2 regions of the Acidiplasma sp. MBA-1 genome follow, and region 2 is predicted to be linked to the other one. Evidence: riboswitches for the same ligand, from Rfam matches in the RefSeq annotation. Region 2 holds a riboswitch; the other holds the start of a gene.

Region 1 (16,104 bases), on a different contig from region 2:
TGTATTATAAAATTAACATCCGGCCTTTTCTTATATATTTCATAATGCATGAGCCTTTCACTTGATGGTTCAAGTGTACCCTCTATTTTTTTCCCATTTATGTCTGTTACAACTATATCTTCAGGCCTTAATTTTGAATAATTTGATCCACTAGGGGTAATGCATATATAATTACCAGAACGCATGCTTATATTCCCCCAGGATCCAACGGTAAAGCCGCTGGCATACATTCTTTTGCATGCATTTACAACATTTTCCTTGCATGATTCTAGCATTATTTGTGATTATTACAATATATAAAAATGTGATTAAATATAAATATATGGATGATATTAAACAATACTCATGCTGGTATCGTATATAATAGTTGGTGTACTTCTTTTATTGGTTGCAGTATACCTTATAATCTCAATATTAGAGGCTGAGAGGCTATGATCAGTATATACTCATTAATAGACAGTAACAGGGAAATTTCTGGGCTTTTAATTGTGTTTTTTTATATAATTATCGCCCTGTTTTTTGGCTACCTGATTTCGGGGTTTATCAGGAAAATTTATCTTGATCAGGAGGAAAAAACATGGATTTATCCGGTATCCGGGAGAATTGTAAATTTTTTTGAGCGATTTTTAAAAGAGGATAAGAACAGGCAGATGGATTTTAAGGAATACTTTTTAAATCTTCTTATCTTTAATTTTTTTGCAGGTCTCATTGGCATAATCTTTATTTATTTTCAGAATTATTTACCATATTCACATGCAAATAATCACATGACACTATCACTAATTGTTAATACAGTTGTCAGCTTTCTAACAAATACAAATCTTGAGCATTTTTCAAATCCATTTGATCTGAGCATACTTTCATGGACATTTGTAATAACCGGATTGATGTTTTTATCTGCAGGAACCGGTTTTGCAGCATCCATGGCATTTATACGTGCAATATTAAACGACAATGGAAAGCTGGGAAATTTTTATCATGATTTTTTGATATCCATATTTTATGTAATATTCCCGCTGACCATTCTTTTTACTGTTATTCTTGTACTTTCCGGTGTGCCTGAAACCCTGAGCAGTTATATAAATGTACTTCCAATTGGAAGCAACTCTGCGGTCAGGCTTCCACTTGGCCCTGTGGCAACCCTGGTTTCAATTAAGGGTGTTGGAACCAATGGCGGTGGCTTTTACGGTGCAAATGCCGCATATCCCCTTGGAAATCCAAACTGGTTTACAAACATAGTTGAGTATGTTTCGTTCATGCTTGTTCCACTTGGTTCGGTATTTTCATTAAGATTGATTTTTGATAAGAGATTTGGAAACATGGTCATTGGTGTTTTAACATTTATATTTGTTTTTACATCCGTTGTTGCATTTATTGCAGAATACACGGGAATACCGGCACAGTCAGCACTTGCACTGTATACCGGAAACATGGCAGGAAAGGATGTGTACCTTGGGCTCTCAGAATCAACTGTTTTTCAGGTCGGCGCTGTATTTACATCCACGGGTGCCTCCACAGGAGGAATTATAGACTACACCCCAATAGGCCTTATGTCATTGCTAACAAACCTTGTTTTAAATGATCCACTGGGCGGTATTGGCACCGGAATTATCAATATATTTACATACATAATATTCACAGTGTTTATCACATCCTTAATGGTTGGAAAGCTTCCGGAATTAATGAACATAAGAATAGGTTCAAAGGAGATGAAGTATTCAACATTGTCACTGATAACACATCCGCTTATAATTTTAATACCACTTGGAATTACATTAATTATTCCAGCGGTAATGCACACATTTTACAATGGATTTTCATCAAATATTTCAGATCTATTGTATGAGTTTTCAAGCTCAGCATCAAATAACGGTTCAGAGGCGGGTGGATTTCTTACAAACTCGCCATATTTTAATTACCTTGATTCCTTAATAATGCTCCTTGGAAGGTATTTAATAATGGGCATACAGCTGCTGCTGGCACAGCAGTTTGCATTTAAGAAGCCCAAGATGATATATGAAAAATCAACAATAGATACCGGATCATTCTCATTTGGATTCATGCTTCTTGCTGTAATTATAATGGTTGGCCTGCTGTCATACATACCTGTCTTCTCACTTGGAACATTGTATGACTGGGCAAGGGATTTTAACTTTCTGGTGATTCCATGAACATTAGGGAAATTGTAATAAATTCACTTAAGGGTTTTGACCCACGTAATGAAATTAAGAACCCTGTAATGTTTATAACAGAAATAGCCTTTGTGCTATCAATATTTATAGCAGCATTTCCATCATCGTTTAATGTGCCATCATCAGGTGTATACATGGACTTTTATATTTCTGTCACGGTCTTATTATTTTTAACAGTGTTCTTCTCAAATTTAAGCACGTCATTATCTGAAAGCCAGAGCAAGGCCATAACAGAATCACTTGAAAAAATGAAAGTTTCCACAAAGGCAAATTTACTCAAGGATGGAAAAATAGAGATTGTTGAATCCGATAAATTAAGAAAGGGCGATATAGTTTTAGTAAGAAAGAATGAAATTATTCCGGCCGATGGTGAGGTAATAAAGGGCTCAGGATATGTTAATGAGTCAAATATAACCGGTGAATCCAGACCGGTCCTTAAACTTGTGGGTGACTCTGTCACAGGTTCAACAATGCTTGTAACAGATGAAATCACGGTTAGGGTCAATGTAAATCCCGGGGAATCATTTATAGACAGCATGATAAATATGGTAAAGAATTCTGTAAGGGAGAGAACACCAAATGAAATAGCATTATCCATATTTTTATCCGGGGTTACATTAATATTCCTAATAGTTGTTGCATCAATATTTTCAATATCAAATTACAGTGGTGTGAGGCCAAACATTGATATTTTAATAGTTTTATTAATAGCATTAATACCAACAACCATAGGCGGCCTGCTTCCTGCAATAGGCATAGCTGCAATAAACAAGGTGTCACAGTACAATATTATAGCGAAGAGTGGAAAGGCGGTGGAAAATGCAGGGGATATTGACACAATAATACTTGATAAGACCGGAACCATTACAATGGGTGAGAGGGAGGCTGTAAAGTTTTATCCAAATATGAACGTTGATGAGAGGGATGTTGCCCGGGCAGCACTGATGTCGTCATTAAATGATGAGACAATAGAGGGGATATCAATAGTCAGGCTGGCAAGATCAGAAAATATAGATGTTAATGATGATGAAATTAAGGATTATGAATTCATACCATTTTCATCAGAGACCGGTTTCAGCGGCATAAGGAAGGGTGATCATTACATCTATAAAGGCTCCTTAAGGTCATTATCAGAAAAACTCAATCTGCAGGATCAGTACATAAATGGAATATGCAAACAGATATCATTAAAGGGTGGCACCGCCATTCCCGTGGCATCCGATGGAAAATTCCTTGGCGTTATAGAATTAAATGATATATTAAAACCAGGAATTAAGGATAGAATAAACGACCTTCATAAAATGAACATTGAAACAGTGATGCTCACCGGTGATGATGAGGTTACAGCTGCATATTTTGCACGTGAGGCCGGTATAGACGATTTTATTGCCAACAGCAAGCCGCAGGATAAGTACAACAGGGTTGTCATGGAAAAGGAAAGGGAAAGAATGGTGGCAATGATAGGTGATGGGACAAACGATGCACCGGCCCTGTCAAAGGCAGATGTTGCCATGGCCATGAATACCGGCACACAGGCTGCAAAGGATGCTGCAAACATGATAGATCTGGACTCCACGCCAACAAAACTTATTGATGTAATCTTCCTTGGAAAGCAGATTTTAATTACAAGGGGATCACTTACAACATTCAGCATTGCCAATGACATATCAAAATACTTTGTAATAATACCTGCAATGTTTTACATGTTTCCTGAGCTTGGATTCCTGAACATACTTGACCTTACAGACCCGCTCAGGGCCATTACAGCGGCGCTTATATTCAACACAATAATCATTGTAATACTGGTTCCACTTGCATTAAGGGGTGTTAAGTATTCGCCATCAAGTGCATCAGACCTGCTGAAAAGAAACATAATAATATACGGCTTTGGTGGCATTGTCTTTCCCTTTATTGTTATATACATAATTTATTTATTGTTAAGTTTAGGAGGCATAGCATGGTAAAATTAAGAATTATAAAGGCATTTGCGCTTGCCATATTAATAATGTTTGTGGCCGGTTTTGCATTCCCGGCGGTAACATCATTAATAACGGAAAGCACACTTCCATACTATTCAAATGGGCATCCAGTGAAATACGATGGAAAAATAGTTGATTCATATCTTTTGACAGAGGCATTCAATGAGTCATATTTCTTCCAGCCAAGGCCATCTGCAGTGAATGATAACATTTCATCCAGCGGATCGTACTCAACATCATTAAGCAATAAAACAACACTTGAATTAAGTGAAAAATATCTAAAGGAATTTGAGGAAAGAAACCATGTCAATGCATCACAGATACCTTATGCCATGATCACATATTCCGGATCCGGTGTTGGCTATGCAATTCCATTAAAGGGTGCAACGCTTCAGGTTCACAGAATTGCGGTCAGCATCAGCAATTTAAGCGGTGGCAATTTAAGTATTTCTTCAATAGAATCATTCCTAAATGGCATAATAAATAAGGATAAGCAGAGGAACTTCCCGGTATTTGGAACATACTATGTAAACGTTGTGCAGCTCAACATGCAGATACTAAATTACCTGAAACAGAACAATATTTATGTGGATGTTCATTGATTATTTTTTTATTAATAATGTATCAACCCTCTGATCCTTTGATATATACTTTATATCAGAATTTATTCTTATTCTCTCATTTGCCGGTGACCTTGCGCCAATAACAACGCAGTCAGGGTCCTCGTTAAGTATAATCGAATCTATCTCTGTTTTTATTCCAGATTTTTCTCCCGATTTTTCTATTTTAATATCTATACCATTTTTTGCTATATCTCCTATGCCATCAAAGAGGTTTTTAAATCCATGTGTTCTCCTTTTATCGTATTTTCTTAAATCAAAAATAATTATTTTTGCATGGTTAATCTTTGCAAGCTCAATACCAAAATACACTGCAGCCCGGGTGTTTATGGACTCTGCAACAGGCAAAAGTATTTTTTTATACGGGTATTCACGCTCGCTTATGCTTAGCAGTGCCACCGGTATATCTATGTTTTTAAGTATGTAATCACCAATGGACCCAAAAATAGAACCTGAAAGCATTGCCCTTTTATGTGTGGCCATTAAAAGCATGTCATAATAATGCGATGATGCCTCCTTTAATAGCCCGGACCTTACATTATCGCTTGTGGTTATTTTTGGTATTACCTTCAGGCCGCGCCTTTTTCCATCCTTATATGCATTTGTTACAAGTGTAACACTGTTTGACCATTCTATGCTATCATTTTTTTCCCTTACTGTTATTGCTGTAATCTCAGAGTTATTATACTCAGCAATATCATATGACATCTTAAGCGCCTTAATGGAATTTATACCCCTAAACATAGGTACCAGTATATGATCTGTTTTCAAAAAATATGATCTGGATGCCTCAAACATAATCTATTATATGTTATACGCATATAATAATTTCTATTAATATGTGTGTAAAAATGACAATGATTAACACATATAATAAATTATTATATGAATATATTAATTAATATATATAAATTGTGAGTGTTTATCTCAGGTACAGAATTTTGATAATGTTTGAATTTCATAAAATCAAATGATATTTTTTACAACACAAAACTATAAATAATTGTTTTCATTTTAAATTGTAAGGGGAGCCATTAAATTGGCTGAGAGGATTGGGATCGACCCTTGGAACCTGATCCGGGTAATGCCGGCGGAGGGATGTTATGTATGAGGATGCTGGTTATAATGATATAAGGAAAAATTTGGATTATCACCATTGGAATAAACAAGATTCACTCATACTGACAACAATGATATCAACATTTTTTATATGGGGCGTTGTCTTAAGCATAGCACCTTTAATAACAACATGGCCTTTTATACCAAAATATTTTGATGAATACATTATATTATCATCACCATCAGGACTGCTATCAGGAAACTTTCTTTTGGGATATATTTCTGACAGGTACGGCAGGAAAAAATTATTTCTCTTAACAGTATTTTTAACATCTGCCGGTCTTCTTGCCATTGCACTCATTAAAAATCCCTACCTTATAATATTATCTGTTTTTACTGCAGAATTTGGGCTTGGAGGGGATGAAACAATATCATTATCATATTTATCAGAGCTTATACCCCTGAAATACCGTGGGGCGGTGCTGGTTGAAACATCAAATGTGGCAAATGTTTCCATAGTTGTTATGGCTGCAATTTTTTTATTTATACCAGACTCTGTTTATGCTGATAAACTATCCCTTCTAATAATTGCAATTTCAGGATTTTTTATATCATTAATCGCAAGGCTAAAATTAAAAGAGAGCATACGTTGGGATTATTTAAATAAAAATACAGAAAAACAGAGGGTTAAAATTAATTTTTCAAACTCCATAAAATTTTTATCATTATCATTCATAGCAATAACCATTGTTGTTGGCTTTGCCTTTTCAAGCCTTGTTCTTGGCCCATTTGAATTTCCGCAGTACTCATCTCTTATAATATTTGGCTCAACACTTGGCGGGACATTAACCGGTTTAATAGGTGGAATTTACATCGGTAAATCCAGAAGAAAAATTGTATCACTGCTGGGCTATACCGGTATGTTTATTATATGGATTTTACTTTTAATCTTCATAAAATTTGTTCTGTCAAACATATATATACTTATATTTATGATAGCTGTAAGCGGCATATTCGGCGAGCTTGGCTGGGCATCAAGGGAGATGCTGGAGCCTGAAAACTTTGAAACGCTGCACCGCGGCACCGGCATTGGTAGCGTAAGGACTGTTGGATACTTTATATACATAATTTCAGTGTTTTTGCTTGTTAATAAATCAATTTATTTTTACCTTTATTACCTTTTAATAATATACCTAATAGGTTTCATCGGGTCTGTGCTTTATTACAAATATGGCAGGGAAACAAGAAAAAGCAGTGTTCTTTAAATCCATATTTTTATTTTAACAGTATTTATATATCCAATCAAATTTATTAATATGAATACAATATTTAAATGTGTTATGCATTGGAATAAGCAATAAAAAGATAGTGGGATACCCAAATATAATGAATCTACTTAAATCTGGTGTTGAATCATTATTTTTAATAGATTTTGATGCAATTCATAAAAGGGTTTTAAACCTGGAAATATACGAAAAACTATCCAAATTTTTTGACCTCACCGTTATGAACTATCCGCAGACCGAGGAGGATCTAATGGATACAATAATCAGCGGGGCCACATATGTTATAATAAACAATAATCTAACATATAAAAGGATACAGAGCTATTTATCATACACGCAGAACATTGGAATTAACTATGATTACAACGATACATGTGTTTTTTTCAGCCAGAACGGCGGAAATATATACCTGACAAATAAACAGGTAATGCTTCCATATAGGCTTGCCTTTAACTACGGCCCATTTGATCTGCCAAATTCCATAAAACTTGAAAATTACCCATCCTCATTCATTTAATCTTTAATCTGGGAATCATTTTTGTTATTTTAAATATTATTTTTGGAATACTTTAGATATTATTAAACAATTAGGATGCAATGAATCTAAATGTGGATATAGGAATTAAAATTTCGAATCCCTTTATCCTGGCCTCCGGAATTCTGGATGAAAACGGCTACACAATGAAAAGAATTCTAGAAAATGGTGCGGCCGCGGTGGTTACAAAGTCCATCGGAACATCTGAAAGGCAGGGATACAATCCTCCAATTATATATGAAAATGACCCTGTATTTTTAAATGCTGTTGGCCTTTCAAACCCCGGCATAGACAATTTTAAAGATGAGGTAAAAATAGCCCTCGAATCCGGAAGGCCTGTAATAGGAAGCATTTTTGGAAAGGACGCCCCTGAATTTTCAGAACTTGCCAAAAAAATGGAGTCATACGGTGTTTCTGCCATAGAATTAAATTTATCATGCCCGCATGTAAACGGCTATGGCATGGAGGTTGGATCAGATCCTGACCTTGTCTATGAAATAGTATCTGAGGTTAAGTCAAGAGTAAAAATACCGGTTTTTTCAAAGCTGAGCCCAAACACATCAAATATACTCGAGGAGGCAAAGGCTGCTGAAAAATCAGATGCGCTTGTATTAATAAACACATTAAAGGGCATGGAAATAGATATAGCATCGAAAAAACCTGTTCTTAGCAATGTATACGGTGGTTTATCCGGAAAATGCATTAAGCCTGTTGGAATAAGATACGTTTATGAGGTAAAAAAGGAGACCGGAAAGACAGTTATAGGCGTTGGTGGCATAGAAAATGTTAATGATGCCATAGAATACATTATGGCCGGTGCATCTGCAGTTCAGATCGGAACTGCAATTTACAGGCATGGAATAAAAATATTTAATGAACTGAACTCTGGATTAATAGAATACATGGATAAAAACGGAATAAGTAATATTAATGATATGATAGGGGTGGCCATAGCATGAATCATTCCATAGTTTACAGCAATGTAAGGATTAATGAAAGCACGCATTCATTGAGATTTTTCATGGAATCTCCAGTACATCCGGGCCAGTTTATTATGATCTGGGCACCGGGGATAGGTGAAATACCCATATCCTTTTCATCTGTAAATAATCCGGTTGAAATTACCGTAAAAATTTATGGAGAACCATCAAAATATATTGCAAACCTCATGCCGGGAGAAAAAATTTTTTATCGCGGGCCATATGGAAGGCCATTCACCGGTGTAACTGGAAAAAAGCTAATTATAGGTGCAGGAACAGGAATTGCACCGTTAATGCCACTTGTTGATAACATGACATCAGGAATATTATCCGCAAAAACAAAAAATGATCTGATATTTACAGACAGAATTAAAAATTTATATGTTGTAACAGACGATGGAACACTTGGAATAAAAGGTTTCGCGGTTGATGCACTTAAACAAATGGATATAAACGAATTCGATATGATATATGTATGCGGCCCGGAGATAATGATGAAATCCGTTTATGATTATTTATTAAACAAAACAGACAGGGTAGAATTCTCACTGGAGCGTCCAATGAAGTGCGGTATAGGCATATGCGATTCATGCTCAATCAACGGCATTCAGGTATGCAGGGACGGCCCTGTATTTTCAATTAAAGATTTAAAAAATATGGATGAATTTGGCAGAACAAGGCTTTCATTCTCCGGAAAAAGGATTTATCTTTAAAATTGTTTATATATTATTATAAAATTATATATCATGGTCTCACTGGAGGAGTCATGTGTTTTTAACCGCGGTGGCATATGCTATTTTCTTGAATCATCCACATCAAAATGTTCGTTATGCTTCAATTTTAAAAGTTTTACAAAATACGGAAGCAGGAGGAAGATATATTATAATTTATTTGACTATATAAAATCCACCGGGTCACAGATTGCCTTTCCAAAGGGTGATGAGGAGCAGGAAACCCTTGAGTAGTTATTGAAATTTTATATTATTAATTTAAAAATCCATAATTATTAAAAAATAAGATTAAATTTATATGTATTTTAAACATACAATCAGAATGGGAATAACCGACCATCTTGCAAATAAGAGAACATTCCTTGCATGGGTTAGAACTGGCATAGCACTCATGGGCTTTGGTTTTGTAATCTCAAAGTTTGAAATTTTTATTCACATATTAAATAGATCATCATATAATAATATTGGAAACTCACTAATAGCCGGGGAGATTATGATAATTCTTGGCATTGTTACCATAGGCTATGGCCTCTATGAATTTCTATCAAATGAAAAGGATATAGAAAATAATAATGTAAATTCAAGAAAGGTTGAATCAATAGTATTTTCAGCCATTATAATTGGCATGGCAATACTTCTTCTGGTATTTATTGTTTAAAAATACTATTATAAAAATTTTTAATTAATATGTTTAATTCTTCGGCCTGCCCCTTAAAACGATCTCTCTGAGCTCACGGCCGACCTGCTCCTCAAGGGAATTATCAAGGTCATCCATTAATGCCTGGAGGTGTTTTGATCCCTCATCGTATTCCTCTATCCATTCACTGGCAAATTTTCCACTCCTGATCATTTCGGCCTTCTCCCTCATTCTTTTTTTGACCTCATCGTTAATTATATATGGCCCAACGGTAAGCCCGCCATACTTTGCAGTATCTGAAACTGCCCTGAGCATGCCTGAAAGCCCCTTATCATATATCTGGTCTGTGATCAGTTTCATCTCATTTATTGCCTCAAAATATGCCATCTCCGGCCGGTATCCAAGATCAACTATGGTCTGAAATGTTGCCCGGAGCATTGCGGTGAGGCCGCCAACAAGGTCAAGCTGCTCACCCATTAGGTCTGTCTCTGTCTCCTCCCTGAATGATGTTTCAAGCACGCCTGCCTTTGTTGCTCCAAGCCCCTTGGCTATGGCCAGGGCCTTGTTCAGGGCATTTCCTGAATGATCCTGATGAACGCCTACAAGCACCGGAACGCCGCCGCCCTTAACGAAGAATTCCCTTACAGACGGCCCTGGTGCCTTTGGGGCTGCCATGTAAACATCAACATTTTCTGGTGGAACAATCAATTTATAGTGTATGTTAAAGCCATGTGCAAAGACCAGGTCCATGCCATCCCTTAAAACAGGCATAACCTTTTCTGTATATATCTTTCTCTGCACCATGTCCGGAACAAGGAATATAACTATATCAGAATCCTTCAATGCATCCTCTGTTTTTTCCGGTGTTATGCCATCAGAAACTGCCTGCTTCCATGAATTGCCCTGCCTTTCAAGACCAACATGAACATTCAATCCGGAGTCCCTAAGGTTCAGTGCCCAGGCCCGGCCCTGGCTGCCGTATCCCAGTATTGCTATCTTCTTATTCCTTATGTAATCAAGATTTGCATCATTTTCAGTGTATACCTTACCAAGTATCTTACCCAACAAGCTCACCCCATTCATATTTTTCCGATTTTTTAAAATTAATGTTAAATTTATTTACATTATAATCCTCCAAGACCTCGACATTGTCAACATCAACTGTCTTGCTAAGTGTCATTATTGCTATATTCATATTGCCGAGATTGTACCTGTCGTAAAGGGACAGGTAAACCGTGCATTCATTTTCATCATTGCATTCCGCATTCATCCATTTTATATCAACCCAGAATTTTCTAAAATTGGCTGCAATTCTCTCAAGCAGCCCCGGGTCTCTATAATTGGCCGTTACCTTTATTACCTTTTCTTGGGTCACTTACTATCACCTCGCTTAATTTTCCTCCCGGCGGTAATGTCGGAAGGGCCAGCTCCTCCTTATTAACCGGCACCCTGATGACTGACGGCACATTCTCATGCATTGCCCTTTTTATGGCCTCTGCAATGTCACCATATGTTTTTGCATCATATGCATCGGCACCGAAGGATTCTGCATACTTAACTATGTTTGGAGAATTGCCGTAATCAACGCCAACTATTCTCTTATTCTGGAACATGTCCTGAACCTGTCTAACAAGTCCAAGAGTCCTGTTGTCGTTTACCACCGCTATTACCGGTATGTTCTCATCCACTGCGGTGGCAAGGTTGTTCCCTGTCATCATAAAAGACCCATCACCGTCATAGTCCAGAACAACCTTATCCGGCCTGCCGACCTTTGCCCCCATTGCAGCAGGAAGCCCAAAGCCCATTGTGCCCATTCCAGTGGATGAGAAGAATGATCTTGGCTCAAGATTTTCCCAGTAAACCTCTGCCCACATCTGGTGCTGGCCAACACCTGTGGTTAATATCGCATCCCTTGGCAGCGAATCCCTCAGCGTCTTTAGTATTCTCCACGGCCTTAAGTGGCCGTCATCCGGTGGATGTGAAAACTGTGAATAATACTCCTTTAGCTCATTTACCCTTTTGTTCCACTCATGGTTCTGGTGCTTGCTTCCCAGAAGGGCCATGGCATTTAATAATTCTGATACTAAAACCTTTGCATTGCCCTGAAGCTCTATGTCAGGCTTTATGCCCTTATTAAAATCTGTCGGGTCCAGATTTATTGATATGAATGTTTTCCTTGTATCCTTCATTTCATCGTACGATGTGAATGTACGGTCGCTAAACCTTGCACCTATGGCAACCATGACGTCAGATTCAAGTGCCACCATGCTTGCCTCTGCACGGCCATAGTAACCCATGGCACCAACATATAATGGGTAATCAGCAGGTATTACTGATTTTCCGGGAAGCGTTGATACTATTGGGCACCCGATAAATTCAGCAAGCCTCATTATTTCATTGGTTGCATTGGCCCACATTGCCCCGGTTCCAACTAAAAGCACGGGTCTTTCTGCATTTAATAATGCATTTGCAGCCTGCCTTAATTTGTCCTTATTTACAACGGTTCTGAATGGCCTGTAATGAACCCTTGGCTCTTCTGGATAATTAACATTATCTATGTCCTCGAGCTGTATGTCCCTTGGTACATCCATTACCACCGGCCCTGGCCTTCCAGTGGAGGCTATGTAAAATGAGTTTTTCACCCATAGCGGTATCTCATTGATATCCTTTATCTCAACGGCATATTTGGATACCGGGAATGAGGCGCCAAGGGTATCAGATTCCTGAAATGAAAGCTTCCCCATAGAGCTTCTGTTAACACCGCCTGTTATAGCAACAACCGGTGAGGAATCCTGGTATGCCGTGATCAATCCGGTGATCAAATTGGTCACACCAGGACCGGATGTCGCAGTGCATACACCAGGTATGCCTGTGGCACGTGCAAAACCGTCAGCAGCGTGCACCGCTGCCTGCTCATGCCTCATCAGGATATGCCGGAGCTCGCCATTGTTGACATCCTCAAAAAATGAGTCATACATTGGCATGTTGTATAGCCCCGGTATTCCAAAAATATTTTTTACACCCTCCCTTTTCAGGGATTCCACTAAAAGCCTAGAACCCTTCATTTACATCACTTTCTTTAAAAACAAACCCAGTAGCATGCATTATACCAAAAAAACCGCCACAGATGTTAGATAAACCTTTTCATCCCATACATATTTATTCACCACCCCATGCATTAGCACGACACAGGGTAATCTCTATTAATACTTAATACTATTTAAATATTTCTCAATATTTTATGGAAATATGTCCCAATTTTAAATTTTTAATAATTTTTTTCCTGTACATTACATTATTTTAAATGATAAAATCAGAAATTATCTCATTTTTTACATTATTAATATTTTTTTAAACATAATTTTTTAAAATTTTAATAATCAATTATCAATTCATTACATAATCACATATTTTTATAAAAATTTATATAATGGCAATTGTCCGCTTAACAAGTCTTATATACTATATTGCTTTTAATTCAAAAATGAAACGATCTGATGTTACCTACAGCGGTCCCGAAAGGGCACCCAACAGGTCTTACATGAAGGCCATGGGGCTTACAGATCAGGACCTTGAAAAATATATTGTTGGTGTTGCTGCAGCATGGAATGAGGCAGGTCCATGCAATATTCATGTCCTGTCACTTGCGAATCATGCGAAGGAGGGTATAAGAAATAGAAACGGAACACCAAGGGTTTTTACCACGCCTGTTGTAATAGACGGTGTTGCAATGGGCACAGAGGGGATGAAATACTCACTGGTGAGCCGTGAATTAATAGCAAATACAGTTGAATCCACTGTCAATGCCCATAGTTATGACGGCTTTGTTGCACTTTCAGGCTGCGATAAGACCAGTCCAGGGATGATGATGGCAATGGCCAGGCTTAACCTTCCGTCAATAGTGATGTACGGCGGAACCACACTTCCCGGATACTTCCATGGAAAGCAGATTGCTGTTGGAGACCTTTTCGAGGCTGTTGGCGCATACATGAACGGGAAAATGTCGCTTGCAGAGTTAAAGCTCATGGAGGATAAGGCCGTACCAACTGCAGGATCATGCGGTGGACTTTATACTGCAAACACAATGGCAATGATGACCGAGGTTCTTGGACTTGCATTGCCGGGCAGTGCATCGCCGCCTGCAGTGGACAGTGCCAAGGAAAAGTATGCATATGAAACCGGCCGCACATTAATGGATTTAATTGAGACAGACCTTAAACCAAGGGATATACTAACTCAGGAGTCATTTTACAATGCAATCTCTGTTTTGATGGCATCTGGGGGTTCAACCAATGCTGTATTGCACCTGCTTGCAATAGCCCATGAGGCCAATGTTAAAATAGATCTGGATGACTTCGACAGATTATCAAGGAAGATACCTGAAATTGTTAACATGAAGCCATCAGGTGAGTATGTCATGGCAGATCTTGATAAAATCGGCGGTGTTCCAATATTAATGAAGATACTTTTGGAGCATGGCATTTTAAATGGGGAACAGCTCACTGTAACAGGAAAAACCATAGCAGAAAACCTTAAGGATATAAGGGTTGCAAATTTAAATAATGTTATATACGATTATGATAAGCCGCTTAACCCTACCGGGGGCATAAGGATACTAAAGGGATCACTGGCACCAGATGGTTCTGTTTTTAAGATATCGGCATCAAAGGTTAAGTACCATAAGGGCCCTGCAAGGGTATTTGATTCTGAGGAAGAAACATTTAAGGCAATAAAGGCCAGGAAAATAAAAGCCGGTGATACTGTAATAATCAGGTATGAAGGGCCAAAGGGTGGACCGGGCATGAGGGAAATGCTATCGGTCACATCAGAAATCGTTGGTGAAGGTCTTGGAGAATCCGTTGCCCTTGTTACAGATGGACGGTTTTCCGGTGCAACCAGGGGAATAATGATAGGCCATGTGGCACCAGAGGCCATGGATGGCGGCCCCATAGCACTTGTCAGGGACGGAGATATGATTGAAATAGACGGGGTAAACGGAAAAATAAATATCCTTGTCAGCGAGGATGAGCTTGAAAGGAGAAAAAAGGAGTGGAAAAAACCGGAGCCAAGGTATAAGACAGGCCTGCTTCACCAGTATTCAAGGCTCGTTGCATCCTCTGCTGTGGGTGCCTACCTTGAATAAAACATACAAAATATTTTTTAAGTATTTTCAATAATCATTTTTAATAATTTTATCTTATGGGTATTATTTGCATTATCAAAAAAAAAATAAAGTTTAATATAAAATAATTAACAGGACCTAATGATAATTCAATTGTTTTGCTGAAATCCAATAAATAATTAAAATGTGTGTAAATAAGCATAAAAACTTCATGAAAAGTGGTTCATGAAGACTTAAAATTATAAAATATTAAAAAACATTGAAATTGAGAAAAACCAGCTGCATTATTTTAGTCTATCCCCATAAAAATACAAAAGACTAAATATTTTTAATATATAAACACAAATGGAAGATATAAAGTCAATTGAGGAACAGATGGAAAAAACGCTTGAGGATTACAGGTCAAAAATAGAATCTATAGTAAATTCAGAATATGAAAAATTGAATACAAAAACATTAAACAATCAGGATGATGAAAATGTTTCAGGTGCCCTTACAATGATGGAATCAATTAATATTGATATTCTGCACATCTTAAGAGACCTTGACGACCTTATTTATTATTTAAATGAGATTAAAAAATTATAAAATTTATTTTATTAGTTTCCCTTATTTCCCTCTGCCTTCTTTGCATTTTCCTCCATTGAAAACCTTTCTATCTCGGCATTTGATGGCGGGTATGACATGTCAAATCCAGTTTCCCCATGTATTGCCATATCTCCTATCTTAAGATTCTCCTCCTTTTCCTTTAATGGTATAAACACACCTATAAGCTTTAGTATTCCATAGGTGAGTGCAAATACATATATTATGACGACCACAGCAGCAAATGCCTGTATGCCGAGCTGATAGAAATCACCGTATATTGCGCCCCTCAATCCCGGGTCTACGTACTGTGTGACAACAGGGTCGGCCAGAACACCTGTAAGAAGCCCGCCAACAACACCCGCAACGGCATGTGAG
Region 2 (16,104 bases):
AAATTCCATTACAGCCAGAATTATGGTAAATGTAATATTTGATGCAATGAAAAGTACCCTCCTGGGAAAAGCACTTAAATGTGTGTTAATTATTGCAGTGGTAATAAATGTTGCCAGTGCCATTACCGATTCTGTTAGGCCAACCTCAACCTGATTAAAATACAGGTCATATTTTGCAAATAATGATATGGTGGTCATCATCATATTATTTGAGGCCCTTACGGCAAGTGTAAGCAAAACAATTATAAATATTGAATAAATTAAATAGGCCTGAGATGAATATTTTAATTTATTTTCCATTTTAATATCATCATATACAATAAGTCAATTATCTATAAATAATTTATCTGTTAAATGAATACATAAATATGAGAAATGAGCTAATATTAAAGGGAACCATAAACCTCCTAATTTTAACCCAGATATCAAAAAAACCAATGTATGGATATGCAATAGAAAAGGAGATAAATTCAATGATAAACACACCACTTCCAACTGGAACAATATATACACTTCTGCATAATTTAGAAAATAGAAATTTTATTAAATTTACAGTTAAAAAAAATAATAATGGACGTATATCAAAAATTTATGAGATAACACCCGATGGGAAAAAGTTTTTAAAATTCCATCTTGAACCATTAAATACGGTATCCATGATTATAAAATATCTGATAAGTGAGATACCCAAAATCACATAAATATTAAAAAATTTATAAAAATTAGAATAATATTTTTTCAATATTATTTTTTATTTTTTCCAGTCTGAGCTTTTCATCCGATGTCAGCCTATCCCTGTTATCAGCAAGGTACTGTATATTATTTTCAATTTTGTCCAAAACCACTGAGTTTTCATTGCCCTTTAAGCTAAATTCAACCTGTTTTTTCCATGGAAACCAGGAATTATTTAAAAATTCCCTTCCGGAATCTGTAATATAATAATATTTCTTTCCGTCTCTTTCTTCCATTTCAAGATATTTAAGGTCATAAAGATTTTTAAGCATTGGGTATATTATTCCGGGAGATGGCACCCATCTTCCATCGGTTATTTTTGCTATTTTTTCTGTTATTTCTGATCCTGTAACCTTACTTTCTGATGCTATTGTTAATATCCAGTATTTAAGTCCAAATCCTCTTCTGCTCTCCATGCCGTGCATGTGGCCACATCCATTATTCATCCCGTGCATATTTTCATTATTTCCCATTCCGTGTCTGTATCTATTATACATTTTTACCCTCCAGATATCTTTTAGTGATATCTAATATAGATATCTATAACAGATATATAAAGTTATGCATTAATTACATAAAGGCAAATGGGGTCTTAAAAAATTTATAAAAATCTGAATTAAATACGATTTTAAGCATACATCAAATGAGTGCCAGTGGCTTATAATTATAACTGGAAAAATTATGCGGTTATTATTTTATTATAATATTATTAATTAATTGTTTTATTTTATACATTAACTTGACCCGGATTTTGGCATTTTAACCACCCAGAGTGCCATGGTAAATGCAAACATGAATCCAAGTATTATTGCTATTATATCAAAAAATAGGGCATTTTTTAAATAGTATTTAAAATTTAAAAGTACATATGTAACGTATACAACGGTGATTACACCAATGCCAATATTTAAACCGATTATTTTTTTTACATTATTTACTGACATTATACAGTGATTTCATTATGATTAATATTTTTTATTTAAATTTTAATCATTTTTTTAATAAATCCTCAGCAGATTTCTTTAATATCATTGCTCCATATTTTAAAGACCTTTCATCCACATTAAAAGTGGGACTATGGTTTGGGGAATATATGCCCTTTTCCCTATTTCCTCCACCAAGGAAATAGTATGCACCCGGAACCTTCTGAAGGTAATATGCAAAATCCTCCCCTCCCATATCTGGTTTTGGATGAACAATATTTTCCTGACCAAGAACCTCTGCTGCATTTTTTTCTATTATTCTGGAAACCTCCTCGTTGTTGATAAGCACCGGATAACCTTTTATATAGTCATACTCATAGTCTATCCTGTATGTTAGCTTTAACCCCTCCAGTATTTCTTTTATTCTCCTTTCTATCTTTGCCTGTGTATCGTTATTAAATGTCCTGACAGTGCCTGTAAGCTCTGCATGGGATGCTATAACATTAAACCTGAATCCTGCATTTATGGTTCCAATGGTAATTACTGCAGCCTCCTGCGGGTCTATTTCTCTGGAAACAATATTATGGATCATTTCAATGAGATGCCCTGATATATAAATTACATCTATTGCATCCTGTGGTGCTGAGCCATGGCCACCCTTTCCTGTTAATTTTATAACAAACCGGTCTGCATTGGCCATCATTTCATGGTAGTATATATATGCCTTTCCCATGTCCTTGTTTCCCCATATGTGCTGGCCTATTATGTAATCAACGCCATCAAGGGCACCATTTTTTATCATTTCAACAGCTCCGCCGGGGGGGTTCTCCTCAGCTGGCTGAAATATAAGCCTTATGGTCCCCGGTATATTATTTTGTTCTGTGAACATTTTTGCCACGCCAAGAAGCATGGCCATATGTGTGTCATGCCCGCATGCATGCATTACACCGGGATTTTTTGATTTGTAATCAATGTTATTTTCCTCCTGTACAGGCAGTGCGTCCATGTCTGCCCTTATTGCCACAGTTTTACTTCCATTGCCCCTAATATCACAGATTATCCCGGTTTCTGTAATTCTTTTTGGTGATAATCCCATTTTTTTTAATTCTTCTTCTATTTTGTCTGCAGTTTTGTATTCCTTAAAGCTAAGCTCGGGATATTCATGAAAATACCTTCTCATGGATATTATATAATCCTCAACTTCCATAGGGGATTAATTTTAAAACATATATAAATATAATTAAAGAAAAATTATTTTATTATCTGTTTCTCTTTTTGATTTCAATAAATATGGCAAGAATTAATATCAAAAGGATTATTAAATCGAAGATTGTAATATTTGCAAATATTGATTCTGCCAGAATGTTAATGCCCAGAATTTTAAAAAATGATCCAAGCGCAGAGTTATAAACAGTTATTAATTTTTCATTTGGGCTTTTAATAAGGTATTCCTGTGAATGAAGATTAAATGATTTGTTATCCATATTATATGATATATTGGCATAGGGAATTACAAATTCTCCAGGCCCATTTAATTTAATCTTATATGTAAAATTATAGTATTCACCAGGTTTTAGTGTAATATTATGTATATCAGAATTTCCAGAAATTAATGATAATGATCCGGTTTTTTCATAATTTTCAATAAAGTAATCCTCGGATATATTAAGATAATATAATGTCGAGTTATCCCGGTTTTGAACCTCATTAATTACTGTGGCCACATGATTATTCTCACTGATTTTAACGTTAAAATACAGGTATGCAGGAAAGGTATAATTGAAGGAAATATTACTCTGGTCAGGATTAAAATTTTGCGTATTATAATATGTTGTATTTGTACTTTCATTGAGAATAGAAACAAAATTTTTATTATTTGAATAAAAAATTGAGTTTATTGATGTTTTACTATTACTGGAATCTGGATAAATTACACCAATGGCAGATACAGTCCCATTAAAATTAATTGTGGAATTATAACCAATTATATCTGACATATTTATTTTATGATATTTACCGGAGGAATGGAATACACTGGGATTTTCAAATAGTCCGGCCAAAAACCTTTCATTATCACTGGTTTTATTCCCACCCAAAAGTAGGGAATAATTGCCATAACCATATATCAAGGCTGATGACCTGAAATTTTCTGAATCATATTTTTTTATTATATTATACATTGATAAATTAGAATTGTAGTTATTAATAACATTTTTAATATATTTTGATTCATTGATATCCTGACCATAAACATATAATTTATATTTTGAATAATTGTATGCAAGCAGTAACTGCGGATTGATAATTCCAGAGTTTTTTAGGATCCCTGAGGTTCCATCAGAGCCTAAAGTATAATTATTTTTGGAAACAACAACAAAAAGCCCTGATGGTACCATTGATAATAATTTTTTAAGGTTCCCTGATATTGGCAGATGTACTATAGAATTTGAGATGTATGTAAGATTATTGCTTAATATGGATGCTGCAAGAATAATATTTGAATTAATATTAGTACTGTTCTGGGCAAGAATCACCGTGTTTATTAATGATCCATTCTCTGTAATAATGTTAATAGATGCCTGAATACCCACATTATTTAGATTATTAGCCGAATTTGCCTCTGTATTTGCATGGTTTATACCGGCAGGAATTACAAAAAATGATGAGATAACAATTAATGTTATAATTACAACAATTATGGCCTCAGCCCTGGCCATCCCTTTATGCCTTTTTTTAAACAGTGAGGCGATAACACCTGAAACCAGAATAACAATTGCCAGGTTCTCTATAATATTAATTATAATAGGATATACAAGTGAGTAGTTAAAAATGCCTGAGGAACCATAAATGCTTGTTTCTGGATTTAAAGCCACAGCATTATTTTTTCCTATTGCTGCAATAATTATGCTGTAAATTGTTGAAATTAGTGGTTCATTCTTTATATCTATTAAATTAACATTGTATGGAATCATATTTGGTAATATGGATAATATTCTCTCCACCCTGCCTGTTATATCAGGAATTGCAGAGGTATATGATGTTATGTCAAGAACTGATATAAGCACAAGGATCATAAAGGAAAATGTTAAAGAATACAATAAAATGGATGTGCCCATGGCCCTGAGCCCTTTTCTTGTGCTGATTCCAACAATAATGCCTATTATAATCCAGCTTATCATTATTGCATAATAATGTATGGGATTTCCTGCGAGGAGACCAATGATGCCCAATAATAGTGGGAGACCATATCCAAGATATGGACCAAGAAGGTTTATCAGTGGTGAGTAAAGCGGTGATACCATATAATATGAAAGCATGACCACACCGATACCACCGGCGATTAAGCCCAAAAGTTTTCCCATAAATATAAAACTTATATCTTTATATAAATATTTGTTTTAAAAATTATAATAATTTCTGTAAATATTAAAAAAATAATGAACATGGACATAATAATAGTTTTTATATATTGTTGAAATTGACCGGTATGTCCAGCAAAACTGGGAAATGGTTTCTTTACGCATTGGTTGGATCCTCTTTCTGGGGATTCTCGGGCACGGCCTCATCTGCATTATTCATAAGGTATCATTTCAGCGCCATATTATTGTCATCTCTACGCATGTTAATAGGTGGCATTTTTATTATAATAATATTCAGGGCAGGGATACCAAGGAAGGATGTAAAAAATTTTCTGGTATTTACCTTCGCCGGTCTTATGCCCGTACAGATTTCATATATTGAAACAATAAAATATACAAATGCAGCAACAGCAACGCTTATACAGTACCTTTTTCTGCCAATTATTTTCATTTATGAAATTTTTAAAAAAATTATTCGGGTTGATAGATATATAATTATTTCGACGGCCTTTGCAATATTTGGTTTAATTGAACTTATTTCTGGTTTTCCATTTAGCGATAAAAATATTTTAATTAATATTTACGGTATTATTTTTGGAATGATCTCAGCTGTAACTGCTGCAGCATACATAATAATGTCCGGTAATGTAATCTCAAAAAATGGTAGCAGCTCATCAATAGGCTATGCACTTTTAATTGGTGGAATAGTGACGCTTCCATTTTCATTAAATAAAATGTATTTGTTCGATTCGTATATAAAAGCGGAATTTATTGGTGTTATTTCACTTATTCTCTTTATTGGGATTATTGGCACTGCACTTTCTTTCTGGCTGGTAATTTCATCCAGAGAAAAAATAAGCTCCACAAAAACATCCATCGCTGCGACGATGGAGCCATTTATGGCCGCCATTACATCATCAGCGTTTTTAGATATTTTTTTAAAACCTGTTCAGTACATTGGCTTTGCATTAATCATAATATCAGTAATAATTTCAACAAAGAACTGATTTAAATAAAATTTAAAAATATATTACGAAAATACTTTAAATTTGAAGACAATTAGGTCGCATGGATACAAAATATGTTGAGGCAAGGGCATATCCAACAATAGGCATAATACTTCTGGGTGGCGTTTCAGATGAAATAAACAGACTGCCATTGCATACTACAGCCGGAATAGCCTATACCGGACTAAATAATGAAATATATGTTAAAACTGATTTATATATATCAAAAAATAAAAAGGGAATCGTAAATGGCAAGGATATTGATGTGAATTCTGAAAGATCACCATTTAGGGTAATAGATAAGTACAAACATGAGATTTTAATGCGTGCCGGTGAGGATGATGATATGAATATATCATTTATATCAGAGAATGTTAATGTTCTGAGTGGGAGTTCGGATGCCGGCGCTGCGGCCATAGGTATATGCATAGAATCCATTTTTGAATACAATATAAACATATTTACATTCGAAAATGATCTGCAAAAAATATCAGAAAGTGCAGGCAGAAGCCTATATGGAGGACTAACAATTAATCATGCAAATGGAAAGGAATCACTCACAGACCATATTCTGGATGCAGATGCATTTGATGATTATGTTATTGTGGGATGCCACTTCAGTGATAATAGGCAACCGTCGGATGTTATACATAAAAATATAATTAAACATCCAGAATACCCGGAGAGGGTAAAAAATTCTGAAAAAAAGGCAAAGGAACTTGAGAAATTGGCTCAGGAAAGGGATATAAAAAAGATCTTTGAACTGGCAGAGAATGATACTAATGATTACCACAGACTTTTAAACGATGTTGGTGTCCATATTATAACAGGAGAAATGAAAAATTTCATTGAACGTGTAAAGGAGCTGAAGAATAACTTCTGGAACGCATATATAGTAACCGGTGGTACCAATGTATTTGTGGCTGTTGAAAAGAAAAATATGAATAAGGTGGCTGATGAGGCGAAAAACTTTAATGCAAACCCCGTGTTTCTAAAAGTTGCAGGTCCACCCGAGGTAATTTCAAGGAATTTTTGAAACACTAAAAATTAAATTAGAAAAATTTAAATCCCATCAATTACTTATAAAACTATGGCTAAGGATAACCAGAATGAAAATTTTCAGTCTGGGGCAGGTTTAATACGTTACTTTAATGAGGAGGAGATTAAGGGTCCAGCTCTTGATCCAAAGCTTATAATATACATAGCAATTGCCATGGCAGTTATAGTTGAGCTTGCAAGGGTATTCTGGCCCGTTTAAATTTGAATATTTTAAGCATTTAAATAGATAATATTAATAGCAATGCAAAACTATTTTATATTTATAAATATTAACCCTTAGATGCCATATTCTATATTAAAATGCCCTGTTTGCGGCAGTGAGTATCAAATTGATAGAAATAGCTATATTTGTGATAAATGTGGTAATATTCTAGATGTTATCCAGAGAGATATTACAAATTTTAAAATAACGTCCATGAAAGGTGTCTGGAAATATAAAGAAATTGTTCACCCCGGGCTTAATAACAATCAAATTATTACAAAAATGGAGGGCGATACAAATATCTATCACCATCTGAAATTATCCGAATACTCGGGAATTAAAAATATTTATATGAAACATGAGGGTGAAAATCCAACAGGTTCATTTAAGGACCGTGGTATGACAGTTGCAGTTTCTGAGGCAATAAGGCAGGGCTTTAAAAAAACATTATGCGCCTCAACAGGCAATACATCCGCATCTGCAGCAAGCTACAGCGCATATGCCGGAATAGACAGCTATGTGTTTATACCAAGCAAAAAGATATCAAAAAATAAACTGCTTCAGGCATATTCTTATGGTGCAAACATAGTAAACATAGATGGTGATTTTGATACTGCCATGTCCAACCTCCGGGAAACACTAAAAAAAAGATCTGATTTTTATGTTTTGAACTCCCTTAATCCATGGAGAATTGAGGGCCAGAAGACAATCATATATGAAATAATGGAAAAAATGAGGCCTGATTTTATATCATTTCCTGCAGGAAATCTTGGGAACACATCAGCATTTGGGAAGGCACTCATAGAAATGAGGGAAATGGATATGATAGATTATGTTCCAAGGCTTATAGCGGTGCAGGCCGAGGGGGCAAGCCCGTTCTACAATTACATAAACAACCATGAGGAAACACTTCACCCCGTAAGGGCGGAAACGGTTGCAAGTGCCATAAAAATAGGAAATCCGGTGAATTATATTAAGGCAAAAAGGTCCATAGAATTCTCACATGGCATTGTTGAAAGGGTAAGCGATGCTGAAATACTTGAGGCAAAGAAAATTATAGACCGTGCGGGTATTGGCTGCGAATCAGCATCGGCAACATCACTTGCAGGTGTTAAAAAACTTCGGGAAAAGGGGTTTCTTGACGCATCAGATACTGTTGTGGGCATACTTACAGGGAATCTGCTTAAAGAATTAAATACGGACGTTCAAATTAACATGCTTACAATAGATCAGGTAATGTCCTGATCTTATTACCTTTTATGATATTTATGGCACGATGATACAAATCTTTCAGGAATTTTTTTATTTGACGGGAAGTAAAGGTGTGAATATCCTGCCAGAATATTTTCGGTATAAAAGCCATCCGGACCTGAACTGGTATTATAGGCATAATTATTTTCCACATTGTATTTTATTTTTGAATAGTGGAATTCATGACCCCGTATTTTATAACCCTTTTTAAAGAGTATGTTGTCCGATAATGATTCAACAGTGCGGTATCCAAGAACAAGTTTATCCATATAAATATCAGAGTCTATTATGCCGGCCATGAAATGCCTCTGATTATTATATTCTATTGACTTTGATAAATACATGTAGCCTCCACATTCTGCAAAAATTGGCATGCCATCATTACCAAGCTTTTTAATTTCCTTTAATACAGTTTTATTTTTTTCCAGATCGCTGGCATAAACCTCAGGGAATCCGCCGCCTATGTAAATACCATCCACGTCTGGGATATTTTCTGACTCCATGGGGCTAAAATATTTTATTTCTGCACCATAATGCTCAAGCAGTTTTAGATTTTCATCATAATAAAAATTAAACGCGCGGTCATATGCCACGCCTATGGAGACTTTAATATTTCTGTTCTTTCTTTCTTTTACATTATAATTACCTGAATGAGATTTTTTAGATATTGAAAGAACAGAATTTAAATCCACAGATTTTATAATTTCATTGCCAAGTGATTCCAGATAATCCTTATTCCTGTAACCCTCTATATATGGAATAAGCCCCAGATGCCTTGAACTTAAACTTAAATCATTATTTTTTTTAATACATCCAAGAACCTTTACATTTGATAATGACTCTATTGCCTTTTTAACAATTAAGCAGTGATAATCACTTCCCGCCCTGTTTAAGATTACCCCGGCTATCCTGAAACCCCTGGCCTGGGATTTAAGTCCGTTTATGATTGACGCTGCAGTTCTGGCCATTGATGATATATCTATAACAATAATAACAGGAATTTTTAGTATTGAAGCTATTTCGGCTGTGCTGCCACGTATTGAATTATAATCCTTGCCATCATAGAGCCCCATGACGCCCTCTATTATGGAAATATCATAACCCTGTGATTTCCTGAAAAAAATGTCCCTTACAATGGATCTTGATCCCATCCATGAATCCAGATTATCTGATGGATTTCCTGAAACAAATGACTGGTATCCGGAATCAATATAATCCGGGCCAATTTTAAATGCCTTTACGCTGTATCCCAGTTTTTTAAGTGCGTATATTAATCCCATTGAAACGGTTGTTTTACCAGACCCACTGGATGGTGCAGCCACAATAATGCTATTTATTTTCATATTCAAACACCGATATTACAGCATCCTTAAACTTTTCTGCACGTATAATCTCATTGCCATTATTTGATGCCGCCCTTGCGGCGGCATTGGCAACAGAATAGGCACCGGTATACTTATAAACTGTTTCAGACCTGTAGGAAGAATATTTATTTAATGTATTATTATCAAAGAAGAAAATTCTGGCATTAAGCCATTTTGCAATTTTTTTAATATCATCGTTATCTGACTTTATATCTATTGTTGCAATGGCATAAACCGATGAAATATAAAATCCTTTTTGCTTAAAAACAAATTTAATATGGTCCTTAAGTGAATTAAAATTTGCATACGTTGAGAAGCCTATTCCTATTACAAGAACTTTTGGAACCATAACGACAAAATTTGTGCTTTTCTCCTTAATATATGTGATTATAATCCCGTAATTTTTCCCCCCAGACCCAGAAATGTTTATATGGATGCCTGTTCTGTTTATTAGCCTAAAACCGCCATTATTTATTATTTCAGAGGTTACATATTTAATTCTTGATTTATTCATTATTTTCATTCCGTATTTATATGCAATAACCTCCGGAGACATTACACCGGAAATCTCTGATGCTGTTGTAATTACTGCCTCACCTCCAAGCAGGCCGGAAACATATAATGCAAGGTCATTTGCGCCGCGATGTCCGGATATCATGCTGATTGAAAATTTTCCATTATCATCCACAGATATGATTCTTGGATCGTTAAACTTACTCCTTAAAAATGGCGCAATAATTCTTATGGCAGCACCAAGTGCCATAACCATAATAATGCAATCATAATTATTGAATATGGATTTTATTTCCTTTTTAATATCATCATAACAATGAAAATCCCCAGGATATTTTAACCTGCATGGAACATAAACGTTAGCATGCATGTGATTATTAATTATATCTGCAACCCTAATACCGCTTATTGATGCACATACAATAGCCGTTTTACTGCAATCCACATGCGATTATTAATATCTGGTTAATATGCATTTTTATTGACCTGATAAAAAAATATATAAGTAACTCTTGCTATAAATATTCATGTATAACAACATAGATTTGGTATCAGGCGATGTTTCCATAATTTATTTTAAACGTGAGGAAAAGCTTAATACCCTTACCTTGGACATGGTCAATGATATAAAAAATGCCATGGAGGAGGTAAAGGATACCGCAAGGTGTGTTATAATTGAGGGTAAAAGGAATTTTTCAGCTGGTGCAGATATAAAACAGTTCAGGGATTTAAACCCAATTGATGCATATTCCTTCCATAGAAAATTAAACGAACTTGCATTTTATTTTAGAGATTATAATGTTCCTGTTATATCTGTTTTAAATGGCTATGTGCTTGGTGGCGGCCTTGAACTTTCATTATCCACTGATATAAGGGTGTGCAGTAAAAATGCCCAGCTGGGCCAGCCTGAAATAAACATCGGTGTAAACGCAGGTGCCGGTGGCAATGTAATACTTCCCCATGTCATAGGCAGAAACCGGGCACTTTACATGATACTGACCGGAGAGAAAATAGATGCACAGACAGCTTATAATTTTGGCCTTGTTGACATTATATCAGATGATGCACACAATGAGGCGTTAAGGATTGCCAGCATGATTGCCAAAAAACCTATAGAAACTGTTATATTTGCAAAAAGGGCTGTAAATAAATCATTTATGAATTCAATTAACATTGACATGGATTACGAGGCATCATTATTTGGCCTCCTATTTTCGTCTGGAGAGACAAGAAAAAAAATTAATGAATTTTTCAATAAAAAATAATTACAATTTTAAAATCCCTGAATTAAGGGGTATGGCATAATTAATTAATATTGGAAACATTTATATATTATATATATATTTATTTTTTACCGGGGAGCCATTAAATTGGCTGAGAGGATTGGGATCGACCCGTGGAACCTGATCCGGTCAGAACCGGCGGAGGGAGATGGCTATGGTTGTGTATTTTAAAAAATGGTGGAATTTATGTTAACCCAGAAGCAGAAATACATGCTTCTTTCCAGCTCGTCTGGGTTAACATTTTGGGGGATTGTCGGCACATTAGGACCACTGGCAGCCTCAGGGTCAATCATTGGTGTTCTTCCAAAATCGCTTAAGGTATTCGTGCTTTTGATTGGGCCAATATTTGTTCCATTCGGCAACTTCTTAATGGGGATTCTGTCGGACATACTTGGAAGGAAAAAAATATTCATAATAACAATGGTACTATACAGTGCTGGAATAGTAATAATTTCATTAAGCTATACATTTATTCCACTTGCCATAGGTTTAATGATAGCCGAGTTTGGAGTTGGTGGTGAGGAAATACCTTCATTATCCCTTATATCTGAGGATTCCCCTGTATCACAACGTGCCAAATGGCTTACAATAATAGCTGATTTTGACAATATTGGAAGCGCATTAATTGCGGGTATGTTCCTGATAACCTCAAATACTTTATATGACAGGATTATTTTATTAAGCTCCGCAGCAGTCTTAATAATAATAATGGTTTTCGCAAGAATAAGGCTTCCAGAATCATATAAATGGCTTGAATCCCGTGGCATGGAAAGGGAATCCGAAATGCAGAAATCGGAGCTTTATATAGATACTGAAGGGATAAAACAGAAAAAACCATCCTACAGGTTAAGCTTTTTTGTTCTATTATCCATTGCAATATCCCAATATACCACATTTGGACTTATGGCGTATATTATTGGCCCATATGAATTCCCGGGGGCATACACCGATAACATGATTATTTTTGTTGCACTTGTTGGTGCCTCTGCAGCCGGATTTATAGCAGCACCACTGATTTCATCTGGAAGGAAATTTTTTACACTTTACTCATATTCTATTGGCTTTGCAAGCACAGTTTTAATATACATCCTTGTGCCATATCTTAGGAATTTATATGTATTCTTTCCGTTACTGTTCATAAATATGATGATGAGCGAGTTTGGATGGGCTTCCAGAACCACCCTTGAACCTGAATTATTTCCAACAAAAATGCGCGGAACCTTTATAGGCACGGTAAGGCTTGGCCCAATGATTGTTTATCCAATTCTTGTTTATGCCACAAGTTCCTTCAGCCTTTCACAGTTTATACTCCTGAATGTATTCCTCTGGGGTCTTGGTGCTGTAGGTGCGGCAACGTGGTATGTGCATGGCATAGAAACAAAGAATGTTGATATAAATTATTAACATAAATATTTTTTATTTACCATTTTTATAATAACAGGATTAAAACTGCACAAAAACAATATATAATCATAAATTATAACAGGTAAAATGGAAAACAAAAAAGAGAATTTCAGTGAATGGTACAATGAAATTATTGAGCTCGCCGGGCTTACCGATAAAAGGTATGAAATTAAGGGAATGAATATATGGATGCCCTATGGGCTAAAAATAATGCATTTAATTGATGATATCATTAGAAAATATTCAGATGAAAAAAAATTCCAGGAGGTAAGCTTTCCAGTACTTATATCCAGAAAGCAGCTTGAGGTTGAATTCGAGCATGTTAAGGGATTTGAAAATGAAATTTACTGGGTTACAAAGGGTGGTAAGGACACACTTGATGTGGATCTGGCCCTGAGACCAACCAGTGAATCCGCAATGTATACAATGTTTCCTTTATGGATAAGGTCACATACTGATTTGCCATTTAAAATTTATCAGATAGTTAGTGTTTACAGGTATGAAACAAAGCACACAAGGGCATTTATACGTGTCAGGGAAATACATTTTTATGAGGCACATACCGCGCATAAAGATTATAATGATGCTGAAAAACAGATGAATGAATATCTTGATATATGGAAAAAAATTGCATCAGAACTATGCCTTGAATATTCACTGGATGTAAGGCCTGAATGGGATAAATTTCCCGGTGCAAAATATTCAATAGCCTTTGATACGCCAATGCCGGGATACAGGTCCCTGCAGGTTGGCACAATTCACGAGTATGGCGAAAACTTTGCCAGAAATTACAATATTAAATATCTTGATGAGAATGGCGATCTTAAATATGTTTCACAGACAACATTCGGTCTCAGTGAAAGATTGCTTGCAGCAGTTATTGGAATTCACGGTGACGATAAGGGTTTAATACTTCCATACAGGATTGCACCTGTTCAGATAATTATAGTGCCAATTCCCGGTGAAATATATGATAAAATTCTTGAATACTCCAGAACAATAATGGATGACCTGAAGAATATGGGTTACAGGGTTGATATTGATGAACGCGATTATACACCTGGATACAAGTATAATGATTGGGAAATGAAGGGCGTTCCACTAAGAATTGAGATTGGCAGCAGGGAATATAATGAAAATATGATAACATTATCACTTAGAACACAGAAGAAGAAGATTAAGATATCAAGACAGAACCTTAGGGATGTTGAAAATTATCTTAAAACAGTAAATGATGATATTAAGAGTCATTCATTAAAATTTTTTAATGATAACATCCACATGGCAAAATCCATTGATGACATGAAAAATGAGTATATGGTTAGGGCCTACTGGTGCGGATCAAAAGAATGCTCTGATAAGATAGAGGCGCTTACAGAAAAGGCTGCACTTGGCAATATTTACAATGATAAAACATCAGGAAAATGCATAGTATGCGGAAGGGATGGAAAATTATCAATGTTTTCAAGGACATATTAGTATGAAAACAAAAATGGTATTTTTTGATATGGATGGTGTGATTACAAGGGAGAAGAGCAGCTGGCATTATGTGCATTCCAGGCTTGGTGTTGACAATTCCCAGAATTATAAAATGTACATGGATGGAAAAATTTCATATGATGAGTTCTTCGAGCTGGATATTAAAATGTGGATGGCAAAGTTTGGTAAAATTAAAAAATCGACCATAATAAACATACTTGATGAGATAAAAATAAGGAATTGCTTTGACAATGTAATGTCATCCTTAAGGAAGATGTCTGTAAAAACAGCAATAGTGTCCGGTGGAATTTCATGGCTTGCTGAAAAAATAGGGGCAAAATATGGAATTAATTATGTATATGCAAATGAAATACTAACTGATGATAATGGATATATAATCCCTGCCGGAAGGATTAGTGTAATCCCGGACAGAAAGGATATAGTTATAAATAAAATTATAAGGGCCAGTGGAATAGATAAAAAGGAAACTTTGTCAGTTGGTGATTCTGCCGGTGATTACTCAATGCTTGTCTCCACTGATAGATTTCTTTCAATTAATTCTGATGATAAAATATTAAATGAAAATGCCTTTGCTGTGATAAATAACCTTGGGGAATTATTAAATTATTTATAAAATTTTATTAAATTTTACGCAACACCCATTTCATTCATTGTTTCAAGTGTGAGCACCGTTATACCTGCTGCACCCCTGACAAGATTATCACCGAGTATTACCATGCGCAGGTTTTTATTTTTATATTCCAGCCTGCCAACATGTATTTCCATACCATTGCTTAGATCCATCTTATGCTGCGGCCTGTTTTCCTCATCATGTATAATAACAGGGTTTTTGGGTGCAGTGTAGAGATTTTTAAATTTTTTTAGTGGTGTGAAATTCCTTAATGAATTTTTAAAGTTTTCAATATCAATATCATCGTTAAATTCAATATTCATTATGCCCATATGCCCAACCTTAACAGGCACCCTAACAGATGTTACATACATGTTAAGTTCCCTGTTTATTATTTTATTATTGCTTACAAAGCCAAACATTTTTGATATTTCTGCAGGTATTTTTTCCTCCTCCCCATGTATATACGGTATTATATTATCATCTATGGACATATATGAAAGTCCTGTGAATCCGGCACCGCTGACTGCCTGAAGTGTCGACAGTGTAATTTTTTTGTAATCATGCCTTAAAACCTCAACCATGGGCATGGACATTATAGTGGATGTGCAGTTTGGGTTTTTCACAAATTTTGTATCCATTTTTTCAAGCAGTTCCAGATGCTGATAATTTAATTCAGGATTAATTAATGGTATGTTCTCTGCCATTCTAAATGGAGACGCATTTGATATTACATTAATTCCGTTTTTTATCAATTTTATCTCTATATCCTCTGCAACCTCAGGCGGGAGTGCTGATAAAACATAATCCACATTTTTATGGTCCTCCGGGTCTGTTGAAACCATTTTCATATCCCTGAACCTTTCTGGTATATCCCCGGGTTCAACCCATGCCACT

The links. A riboswitch is a leader RNA that binds a small molecule or an ion and turns the genes downstream of it on or off. The one in region 2 is predicted to bind thiamine pyrophosphate.
Region 1: linked by a shared signal. The riboswitch ahead of TZ01_RS03265 (MFS transporter) and the one ahead of TZ01_RS02110 (MFS transporter) in region 2 are both predicted to bind thiamine pyrophosphate.

The regions. Positions count from the first base shown of each region.
Region 1 is NZ_JYHS01000002.1:9,328-25,431, reverse strand. It holds gene TZ01_RS03290 (class II aldolase/adducin family protein) at 1-275, opposite strand, end outside; gene TZ01_RS03285 (potassium-transporting ATPase subunit KdpA) at 432-2,171, shown strand; gene kdpB (potassium-transporting ATPase subunit KdpB) at 2,168-4,156, shown strand; gene TZ01_RS03275 (potassium-transporting ATPase subunit C) at 4,150-4,773, shown strand; gene TZ01_RS03270 (universal stress protein) at 4,774-5,589, opposite strand; TPP riboswitch at 5,806-5,907, shown strand; gene TZ01_RS03265 (MFS transporter) at 5,895-7,115, shown strand; gene TZ01_RS03260 (hypothetical protein) at 7,237-7,653, shown strand; gene TZ01_RS03255 (dihydroorotate dehydrogenase) at 7,734-8,630, shown strand; gene TZ01_RS03250 (dihydroorotate dehydrogenase electron transfer subunit) at 8,627-9,364, shown strand; gene TZ01_RS03245 (hypothetical protein) at 9,398-9,616, shown strand; gene TZ01_RS03240 (YidH family protein) at 9,705-10,040, shown strand; gene ilvC (ketol-acid reductoisomerase) at 10,074-11,084, opposite strand; gene TZ01_RS03230 (ACT domain-containing protein) at 11,077-11,394, opposite strand; gene TZ01_RS03225 (acetolactate synthase large subunit) at 11,354-13,084, opposite strand; gene ilvD (dihydroxy-acid dehydratase) at 13,504-15,162, shown strand; gene TZ01_RS03215 (hypothetical protein) at 15,487-15,729, shown strand; gene TZ01_RS03210 (ammonium transporter) at 15,741-16,104, opposite strand, start outside.
Region 2 is NZ_JYHS01000001.1:406,016-422,119, reverse strand. It holds gene TZ01_RS02175 (MFS transporter) at 1-300, opposite strand, end outside; gene TZ01_RS02170 (PadR family transcriptional regulator) at 369-701, shown strand; gene TZ01_RS09135 (PadR family transcriptional regulator) at 723-1,229, opposite strand; gene TZ01_RS02160 (hypothetical protein) at 1,467-1,676, opposite strand; gene TZ01_RS02155 (M20 family metallopeptidase) at 1,723-2,862, opposite strand; gene TZ01_RS02150 (hypothetical protein) at 2,915-5,017, opposite strand; gene TZ01_RS02145 (DMT family transporter) at 5,143-6,021, shown strand; gene TZ01_RS02140 (mevalonate-3-kinase) at 6,083-7,057, shown strand; gene TZ01_RS02135 (preprotein translocase subunit Sec61beta) at 7,112-7,279, shown strand; gene thrC (threonine synthase) at 7,361-8,527, shown strand; gene TZ01_RS02125 (cobyrinate a,c-diamide synthase) at 8,533-9,876, opposite strand; gene TZ01_RS02120 (cobalt-precorrin 5A hydrolase) at 9,863-10,855, opposite strand; gene TZ01_RS02115 (enoyl-CoA hydratase/isomerase family protein) at 10,938-11,675, shown strand; TPP riboswitch at 11,756-11,857, shown strand; gene TZ01_RS02110 (MFS transporter) at 11,880-13,097, shown strand; gene proS (proline--tRNA ligase) at 13,185-14,576, shown strand; gene TZ01_RS02100 (HAD-IB family phosphatase) at 14,578-15,210, shown strand; gene asd (aspartate-semialdehyde dehydrogenase) at 15,225-16,104, opposite strand, start outside.